Variovorax paradoxus: one gene and its partners. The protein of the gene in region 1 interacts with the protein of each later gene in a pairwise test. Links are inferred from orthologs where the notes say so. Each region holds a gene or a part of one and is shown in the gene's direction. Other genes may lie near its edges.

Region 1 (3,031 bases):
GTGGTGCTGGTGGACATCGGCGCCGGCACGACCGACGTGGCGATCTTCACCAACGGCGCGATCCGCCACACGGCGGTGATCCCGATCGCGGGCGATCTCATCACGAGCGACATCGCAATGGCGCTGCGCACGCCCACCAAGGATGCAGAAGACATCAAGGTCGAGAACGGCTATGCCAAGCAGCTGCTGGCCGACCCCGACACGCAGGTCGAGGTGCCCGGCCTGGGCGACCGCGGCCCGCGCATGCTGAGCAAGCAGGCTCTGGCGGGCGTGATCGAGCCGCGCATCGAGGAAATCTTTTCGCTCGTGCAGCAGGTGGTGCGCGAGTCGGGCTATGAGGAAGTGCTTTCGTCGGGCGTGGTGCTCACTGGCGGCAGCGCGGTGATGCCCGGCATGGTCGAGCTCGGCGAGGACATCTTCCTGAAGCCCGTGCGAAGAGGCATCCCGAAGTATTCCAGCGCGTTGTCCGACATGGTTGCACAGCCTCGCGCCGCTACAGTCATGGGCCTTCTCGAAGAGGCTCGCTTCGCACGCATGCGCGGCTTCAAGGTCGCACAGAAGAATGGGTCGGTAAAGACTGCATTCGGACGTTTCAAGGACTTCATCGTGGGGAATTTCTGACGATGATCAAGTCTCCACTGTGGCTCGCGCGTGGCAGTCCACCCATGCATTTCAACGAGCGATGGCGACGAACAGGTCCACCATCCTGACGTGCGCATCGTTGATCTCGTCACGGCAAAAATATTCACAGATACAAAACGGCAACTGCAAGATTCAAGGAGTTAAGAATGACCATCGAAATGATCGAAGTCGAAGAGTTCAATCAGGGCACGCAGATCAAGGTGATCGGTGTTGGCGGTGGCGGCGGCAATGCAGTCGCCCACATGATGGAGCGCGGCGTGCAGGGCGTTCAGTTCGTCTGCGCGAACACCGACGCGCAGGCACTGCAACGCAGCAACGCGCACAAGATCATCCAGCTCGGCACCAGCGGCCTGGGCGCCGGCAGCAAGCCCGACAAGGGCCGTGAAGCGGCCGAGCTCGCGGTGGACGACATCCGCGCGGCCATCGACGGCGCGCACATGCTGTTCATCACGGCCGGCATGGGCGGCGGCACCGGCACCGGCGCTGCACCCGTGATCGCGCGCGTGGCGAAGGAAATGGGCATCCTTACCGTGGGCGTGGTCACCAAGCCCTTCGACTGGGAAGGCGGCCGTCGCATGACCAATGCCGACGCCGGCCTGACCGAGCTCGAAGCCAACGTCGACTCGCTCATCGTGGTGCTCAACGAGAAGCTGCTCGACGTGCTGGGCGAGGACGTCACGCAGGACGAAGCCTTCGCGCAAGCCAACGACGTGCTGAAAAACGCCGTGGGCGGCATCTCGGAAATCATCAACGAGTACGGCGGCGTGAACGTCGACTTCGAAGACGTGCGCACCGTAATGGGCGAACCCGGCAAGGCCATGATGGGCACGGCAGCCGCTGCAGGCCCGGACCGTGCGCGCATCGCCGCGGAACAGGCCGTGGCCTGCCCGCTGCTCGAAGGCATCGACCTCTCGGGCGCCAAGGGCGTGCTGGTGCTGGTGACTGCATCGAAGGGCTCGCTGAAGCTGAACGAATCGAAGCTGGCGATGAACACCATCCGCGCCTACGCTTCGCCGGACGCGCACGTGATCTACGGCGCCGCCTATGACGACAGCCTGGGCGACGAGATGCGCGTGACCGTGGTGGCCACGGGCCTGTCGCGTGCCGATGCACGCCGCCAGGCACCGACGCTCGAAGTGATCCGCACCGGCACCGACAACATCCCGTTCACCGTGCCGACGCTCGGTGGCGTGGGTCACGCCGGCGTGGGCGGCGGCAGCCAGCCCAACTACGACGGCATGGCCGTCCCCAGCGTGTGGCGCACGAACCGCACGATGGCCGCCGCGAAGGTGGACGCGCTGTCCTCGGGCGGCATGGACGACTTCGAGATCCCGGCCTTCCTGCGCCGCCAGGCCGACTGATACTGGCTCGCCCCCAGGCTGCGCGCACTTCGTGTCGCTTCGCCAACCCCCTGCCGGGGGCGACACCTGCGGCCCGGCAGAGCCGGTTCCGCGGTGTCTCGCGAAGAGGCCTGCGTACGCAGAGGGCACGAGGGTTCGCAAGGGGTTCGGGAAGACCTGAAAGGGACTTCCGCTGGCTCTACACGCTGCGTTCACTTCGTGCCCTTTGCGTCCACCGCGGGGGCTTTTCATAGAACCCATGTCTATCGGTGCCATAGCCAGGGGCATAGGGCGTCATGCCCGGCACGCGCCTAAAATCGCGGGCGTGCTGCAACAACGAACCCTCAAGTCGATCAGCCGCGCCGTGGGCGTGGGGCTTCACAGCGGCCAGCGCGTGGAGCTGACGCTGCGACCGGCTCCGGCCGACACGGGCATCGTGTTCCGGCGCGTCGACCTGCCGGAACCGGTCGACATCCGCATGACGGCCGAGTCGGTCACCGACACGCGCCTGGCGTCCACGGTCTCCACCGGCGGCGCGAAGGTGCAGACCGTCGAGCACATCATGTCTGCCTGCGCGGGCCTGGGCATCGACAACCTCTACATCGACATCACGGCCGACGAAGTGCCGATCCTCGACGGGTCGGCCTCGTCCTTCGTGTTCCTGCTGCAGAGCGCGGGCATCGCGCTGCAGAAGGCGCCGCGCCGCTTCATCCGCGTGACCCGCAAGGTCGAGGTGCGCGAAGGCGAGGGCGCCAACGAGAAGTGGGCGAGCCTGGAGCCGTACCACGGCTACAAGCTCAGCTTCGAGATCGACTTCGACCACCGCGTGGTGAACTCCACCGGCCAGCGCGTCGAGTTCGACCTGGGAACCGGCTCCTACAGCCGCGACATCGCGCGTGCACGCACATTCGGCTTCACCAAGGAGGTCGAGTACATGCGCAGCAAGGGCCTCGCGCTCGGCGGCGGCCTCGACAACGCCATCGTGATGGACGACACCAAGGTGCTCAATGCCGGCGGTCTGCGCTACGACGACGAGTTCGTGAAGCACA
Region 2 (2,995 bases), 3.2 Mb from region 1 along the record:
CTGCGCGCTCCTGGTGGTCAGCCTCTTCACGCCGATTCCCTACGGCGATCTGACCCGCATCGGCCGCATTTCGGAGCGCGAGTTCGGCTGGCACACGCCGCCGCCGCCCATTCCCGACGCCGACGTCAAGACCTGGCCGATCAACGAATCCGACGTGCTGGTGATCGGCGACAGCTTCTCCGTGCGCTACGCATGGCAGGCTTCCCTCGTGGGCGCCGGCTACAAGATGACGACCACCCACTGGGACAACCTGGGTGGCACGCTGTGCGGGGACTTCTCGAGCTGGCTCGAGAAGTCCGGCTTCAAGGGCAAGGTGGTGATCGTCGAGAGCATCGAGCGCCTGCTCGAGGACCGCATGGAAAAGTCGGAGGCCTGCAAGACGATGAAGCACGCCTTCAAGCCGACGCCGCCCCCCTTCGAGAACCCGTCGAAGCCGGCGCCAGGCTTCCAGCTCAACTGGGACGCCCAGCTGCTGAGCGGCTGGTTCACATACCACAACACCAAGGCCATCCTGCGCTCCGACAGCTGGACCAACACGCCCGAGCGCTGGGGTCCGCTGATCGATGCGCGCGTCGTACCGGACGGCTGCAAGCAATTCAGCCACCGCGCCTGCGACAAGCTGCTGATGACGGCCGAGGACCGCGTCAACGCCGCGCTGTCGGCCAAGTCGGCGCGCTACATGAAGAGCTTCGAGAACACTGCGGCACCCTACAAGGTGGTGTGGATGGTGGTGCCCAACAAGAGCACGGTCTATTTGCAACAAAACCATGCCGACGAGTTCCGGGCCGTGTTCAACCCGCAGAATATCGGGCCGGACCTGTTCGAACTTGCCGAGCAGAACCGCTTCAAGATGATGGATCTCTTCCCCGCCAACGAGACACACGTCTCGACCCGGGGTTACATTCTTTTCGGTCAGCGTATGCTGGAGGCTGTGCGCCAGGTGCTGCCGCCCCCGGCTGCGAAATCACAATGAGCGCCATGAGCTCGAACCCGACGTGAAAAACCGATACGCGTGATCCTTTACGAGTACCCCTTCAACGAGCGCATCCGCACCTACCTGCGGCTGGAGCACCTGTTTCGCCGCCTCGGTGAACTGGTGCCCTCCGAATCGCCCCTGTCCCACCACTACGCCCTGATCACGATCTTCGAGATCATGGACGTCGCCGCGCGCGCCGACCTCAAGGCCGATGTGCTGCGCGATCTCGACAAGCACAAGAACGTCTTCAACAGCTACCGGGGCAATCCGGCCATTGCCGAAGCGGTGCTCGACCAGGTCGTCGGCCAGCTCGAGCGCAACTTCACCACGCTCAACGGCGTGTCCGGCAAGGCCGGCCAGGCGTTGACGGAGAACGAGTGGCTCATGAGCATCCGCAGCCGTGCCGGCATTCCGGGCGGCACCTGCGAATTCGATCTGCCCGCCTACTACGCCTGGCAGCACCGCCCCGCGCCGAACCGCCGCGCCGACCTCGAGCGGTGGTCGAACACCCTTTCCCCACTGGCTTCGTCAATCTACCTGCTGCTCAAGCTGCTGCGCGATGCCGACGTGCCCTACAAGGTGCTTGCCAGCCACGGCCAGTTCCAGCAGAACCTGCCACAGGGCCGCAGCTTCCAGCTGCTGCGCCTGCGCATCGACCCCAAGCTGGGGTTGATCCCTGAAATCAGCGGCAACCGTCTCATGGTGTCCGTGCGCTTGATGCGCCACGACAAGGACGACCGGCTGCATCAAAGCTCGGACGACGCGCCTTTCGAGCTGACCCTCTGCGCATGACCATGGTGAACGACAAGGGCGAGCGCATCGTGCGTTGCCCCTCGTGCGGCGGCGACAGCGTCTACGCGCCGAGCAATGCGTACCGGCCGTTCTGCAGTGCGCGCTGCAAGGGCATCGACCTGGGCGCGTGGGCGAGCGAAGAGTTCCGCATGCCGGCCGAGGCCCCGCCCGACGACGAGCCGTTCGGCGATCCCAAGACCCACCAATAAGACGACCATCCGGCGGCCTGTTGCCGGCCTGACGGACTCACTTGCCGCCCGCGTCCTCGTCCAGCAACGCCGGATCCATGTAGCTCGCGAAGCTGCGCGCATACCGCGGCCGGAGATGGCCGATGTCCTTGTACGCGGGCGAGCCATCGTCGGGCATGCTCCGGATGCACTGACCATCGGCGCACAGACTGGCGGACGGCGCTATCACCGCCGCGCCGCTGGCTTCGGCGACCTGCTGCAGCCTCGCGTTGAACTGCGCCTGGTCTTCCGGCATCGGTGCCTTGAGCTGGCCACTGGCAGCGGTCATGCCACCGAGCCGGCTGCCCTCGATCTGCTGCAGCGGATCGAACGCCATCCCGACAGGGTTGCCCAACACCAGATAGACCTTCTTGTGCGCTGACAGGCGCCTGAGCACCTCGCCCAGCGACTTGAGGGACAGGTCGATGCCGTCGCCGCCAATGAACGGGTGTACACCTTTCCTGTCGTCCAGGAAGTAGTTCACCGTGGGTCCGGCGCCGGTGAAATAGCAGCTCCAGCAGGCGCCGATGACGACCGTATCCACCTCGGGCTTGAGCGCCAGGTCGAGCACCGCCGCCCGCCGCTCGTCGCAGGACGTGTCCGCGCTGCTGAACAAGCCGGGTATGGGCGGGCATGAGCCCTTGGTCGCGAAATAGGCGGTGCGGGCCTTCGCGGGCTGCGCGCGGATCAACTCGAGCGCGCGCGGCGCGTACTGCTCGACGTGGCTGTCGCCGATCAGCAGCACGTTGTGCTTTCCGCTGCCGGCGCGGTAGACGAACTGGCCGCCCAGCGCGGCCTCCTCGAAACCGTCGTAGTAGTTGTCCTCGCGCGTCGCATCGGCCACCGCCTGCAGCGCCTGGCTGTCGTTGCGTGGCAGCGGCGTGCCCAGGCACACCAGCACCCCGGCCAGCGCCAGCGCTGCGCCGCCACCGGCGAGGCCTCGCAGCATGCCCTGCGAAAGGTGCAATTTGACAAATCGCTCGAGGAAGCGGTACGTGGC
Region 3 (3,014 bases), 2.3 Mb from region 1 along the record:
CAATCGCGGCGGCGGCAACGGTGGCCCGCCGCAGGGCCAGGGCCGCCGCGGCAATGCGGGCGGCGGCAATCGTCAAGGCGGAAGCCGGCAAGGCGATGACCGCCAGCCGAGCGCATCCAACCAGCCCGACCCGATGAAGACCTCGTTGGGCTACATCGGCGCCGACAGCTTCTCGCGCCAGCGAAAGGAGCAGCGGAGCGGCCAGGGCCGCCGCGGAGGCGGCGGTGGATTCGGTGGCGGAGGCCAGGGCGGGCAAGGCGGCGGACGCCGCCGCGGTCGCTGAAAGCCTGCCGACGTGGCGCGGCCTTTGCGGGGTTTTCACCAATCCGCCAGGTCACGCCGGTTAAAATCAGAGGCTTTGTCGACACGTGACGCAACGGACCTGTTGCAGTTGTGACAAAACACTTCAAAATCAAAGCTCCAGGAAGCATTTCAATGGCCATCGAACGTACCCTTTCCATCATCAAGCCCGACGCAGTTGCCAAGAACGTGATCGGCAAGATCGTTTCCCGTTTCGAAGCTGCCGGCCTCAAGATCGTCGCCGCCAAGCTGGTGCACCTGTCGCGCAACGAAGCCGAACAGTTCTACGCCGTGCACAAGGAACGCCCCTTCTTCAAGGACCTCGTCGAGTTCATGATCTCGGGCCCCGTGTTCGTGCAAGTGCTCGAGGGCGACAACGCCATCGCCAAGAACCGTGACCTGATGGGCGCCACCGATCCCAAGAAGGCAGCCGCCGGCACCATCCGCGCCGACTTCGCCGACAGCATCGACGCCAACGCCGTTCACGGTTCGGACGCTCCCGAAACCGCAGCGAACGAAGTCGCCTTCTTCTTCGCCGGCCTCAACGTCTACGCACGCTGAAGTCGTATCTCGACCGATTCCATGACCACGGCCAATCTGCTCGATTTCGATCTCGAGGGGTTGGCTGCGTTCTGCGAAAAACTCGGCGAGAAGAAATTCCGCGCCACGCAGCTGTTCCGCTGGATCCACCAGCGTGGCGCGAGTGACTTCACCCAGATGACCGATCTGGCGAAGTCATTGCGAGAAAAGCTAGCGACCACCGCGCGCGTGGAGGCCCTGCCGGTCCTCACGCAGCACGAATCCAAGGACGGCACGATCAAGTGGCTGTTCGACGTCGGCGACGGCAACGCCGTCGAAGCCGTATTCATTCCCGAGGACGACCGCGGCACGCTTTGCGTGTCGTCCCAGGCCGGCTGTGCGGTCGGTTGCCGCTTCTGCTCCACGGGGCACCAGGGCTTCAGCCGCAATCTCAGCACGGGCGAGATCGTCGCCCAGTTGTGGTTTGCCGAGCATTTCCTGCGCAAGCACCTCCGCCGCGACGAACGCGTCATCTCCAACGTGGTGATGATGGGCATGGGCGAGCCGCTGCAGAACTACTCGGCGCTCGTGCCTGCGCTGCGGACCATGCTCGACGACAACGCCTACGGGCTGTCGCGCCGTCGCGTGACGGTGTCGACCTCCGGCGTGGTGCCGATGATCGATCGCCTGGGCGCCGATTGCGCAGTGGCCATGGCCGTTTCGCTGCATGCGCCCAACGACGCGCTGCGCGACGACCTCGTGCCGCTGAATCGCAAGTACCCGATTGCAGAACTGCTCGAGGCTTGCAAGCGCTACCTCGTGCATGCGCCGCGCGACTTCATCACCTTCGAGTACTGCATGCTCGATGGCGTCAACGACCAGCCCGAGCATGCCCGCCAACTGATCGAGCTGGTGCGCACGCACGACGTGTCGTGCAAGTTCAACCTGATTCCTTTCAACCCGTTCCCGGCGTCGGGCCTTCTGCGTTCGCCGCAGCCTCGCGTGCTGGCATTCGCAAAGATGCTGAGCGAAGCCGGGATCGTGACCACCGTGCGCAAGACGCGCGGTGACGATATCGACGCCGCATGCGGACAACTCGCCGGCGACGTCAAGGACCGCACCCGTGCGGCCGAGCGCATGGCCCAGCGCCGCGCTGCAGAGCGACCCATCGTTTTGCATCCGGTTCGCAAGACCGCACCCCAGGAGCATTGACAGAATGAGCATGGCCTTTCCGATGACGACCGTGAATGCGCAGCGGCTGCTTGCCGTGGGCCTTGCCGGCGTCGCCGTGGCGTTACTGCTCTCGGGCTGCGTGAACACGCGGACCACCACAACCTCCTTGGCCGACAGCAGTTCGAGCAAGGGTAACGAGATCGTGACCGAATCGGACGAGAGTTCGCGGCAGCGCCGCGCTCGCCTTCGCATGGAGCTCGCGTCCGGCTACTTCGAGCAAGGGCAGACGACGGTCGCGCTCGACGAGATCAAGCAGGCGCTGGCCGCTGATCCGAACAATGCCGATGCTTACAACCTGCGTGGCCTGGTCTACATGCGACTGGACGACGCCGGCCTTGCGGAAGACAGTTTCCGTCGCGCCATCGCCATCAATCCGCGCGACGCCAATGCGCGCCACAACTACGGCTGGCTGCTGTGCCAGCAGAACCGCTTTGGCGACGCTGCCACGCAGTTCAACGAAGCGCTCGCCGTGCCGAGCTATGCCGACCGCGCCAAGACGCTCATGACCCAAGGCGTGTGCCAGCTCAAGGCGGGCCAGCGCGTCGAGGCCGAGCGCAGCCTCATGCAGGCGTACGAGATCGACGCCGGCAATCCGGTGGTCGGCTTCAATCTCGCATCGGTGCTCGCCCAACGCGAAGAGTGGTCGCGTGCGCAGTTCTACATTCGCCGCGTCAACAACAGTTCCGCAGCCAGTGCCGAAACGCTCTGGCTCGGCATCAGGATCGAACGAAAGCTCAACAACCGCGAGGCCGCTGCGCAGTTGGGAGGCCAGTTGCAACGACGTTTCCCCCAATCGCGGGAGGCATCAGCGTACGAGCGCGGGAATTTCAATGATTGATCGGGTTTCGGAGTTCGGCACTTCCGTGGCACAGCCGCTAGAGGAAGGCGACATCACGCACAAGACGGCCGGCGACCTGCTTCGCGAGGCGCGCGAAGCCCACGGATTGCACATCGAGATGGTG

What was found.
Region 2: the proteins of ftsZ (region 1) and zapD interact in binary tests that used the Escherichia coli proteins (3 or more experiments, as listed by UniProt). The link is inferred for Variovorax paradoxus from one-to-one orthologs.
Region 3: the proteins of ftsZ (region 1) and rlmN interact in binary tests that used the Escherichia coli proteins (3 or more experiments, as listed by UniProt). The link is inferred for Variovorax paradoxus from one-to-one orthologs.

The regions. Positions count from the first base shown.
Region 1 is NZ_LR743507.1:1,653,109-1,656,139, forward strand. The notes cover bases 20-2,895. They hold ftsZ (cell division protein FtsZ), read left to right. Parts: upstream 20-788; coding sequence 789-2,003; downstream 2,004-2,895. Other genes in these bases: ftsA (cell division protein FtsA), read left to right, coding at 20-621; lpxC (UDP-3-O-acyl-N-acetylglucosamine deacetylase), read left to right, coding at 2,308-2,895. Outside these bases: more of ftsA, read left to right, coding at 1-19; more of lpxC, read left to right, coding at 2,896-3,031. UniProt on the Escherichia coli protein: Essential cell division protein that forms a contractile ring structure (Z ring) at the future cell division site. The regulation of the ring assembly controls the timing and the location of cell division.
Region 2 is NZ_LR743507.1:4,901,939-4,904,933, forward strand. The notes cover bases 51-2,890. They hold zapD (cell division protein ZapD), read left to right. Parts: upstream 51-1,012; coding sequence 1,013-1,768; downstream 1,769-2,890. Other genes in these bases: AACL56_RS23160 (hypothetical protein), read left to right, coding at 51-973; AACL56_RS23170 (DNA gyrase inhibitor YacG), read left to right, coding at 1,765-1,977; AACL56_RS23175 (acyltransferase family protein), read right to left, coding at 2,015-2,890. In the rest of the region: more of AACL56_RS23160, read left to right, coding at 1-50; more of AACL56_RS23175, read right to left, coding at 2,891-2,995. UniProt on the Escherichia coli protein: Cell division factor that enhances FtsZ-ring assembly. Directly interacts with FtsZ and promotes bundling of FtsZ protofilaments, with a reduction in FtsZ GTPase activity.
Region 3 is NZ_LR743507.1:3,955,575-3,958,588, reverse strand. The notes cover bases 98-2,956. They hold rlmN (23S rRNA (adenine(2503)-C(2))-methyltransferase RlmN), read left to right. Parts: upstream 98-882; coding sequence 883-2,031; downstream 2,032-2,956. Other genes in these bases: AACL56_RS18400 (helix-turn-helix domain-containing protein), read left to right, coding at 2,883-2,956; pilW (type IV pilus biogenesis/stability protein PilW), read left to right, coding at 2,036-2,890; ndk (nucleoside-diphosphate kinase), read left to right, coding at 436-861; AACL56_RS18420 (pseudouridine synthase), read left to right, coding at 98-283. Outside these bases: more of AACL56_RS18420, read left to right, coding at 1-97; more of AACL56_RS18400, read left to right, coding at 2,957-3,014.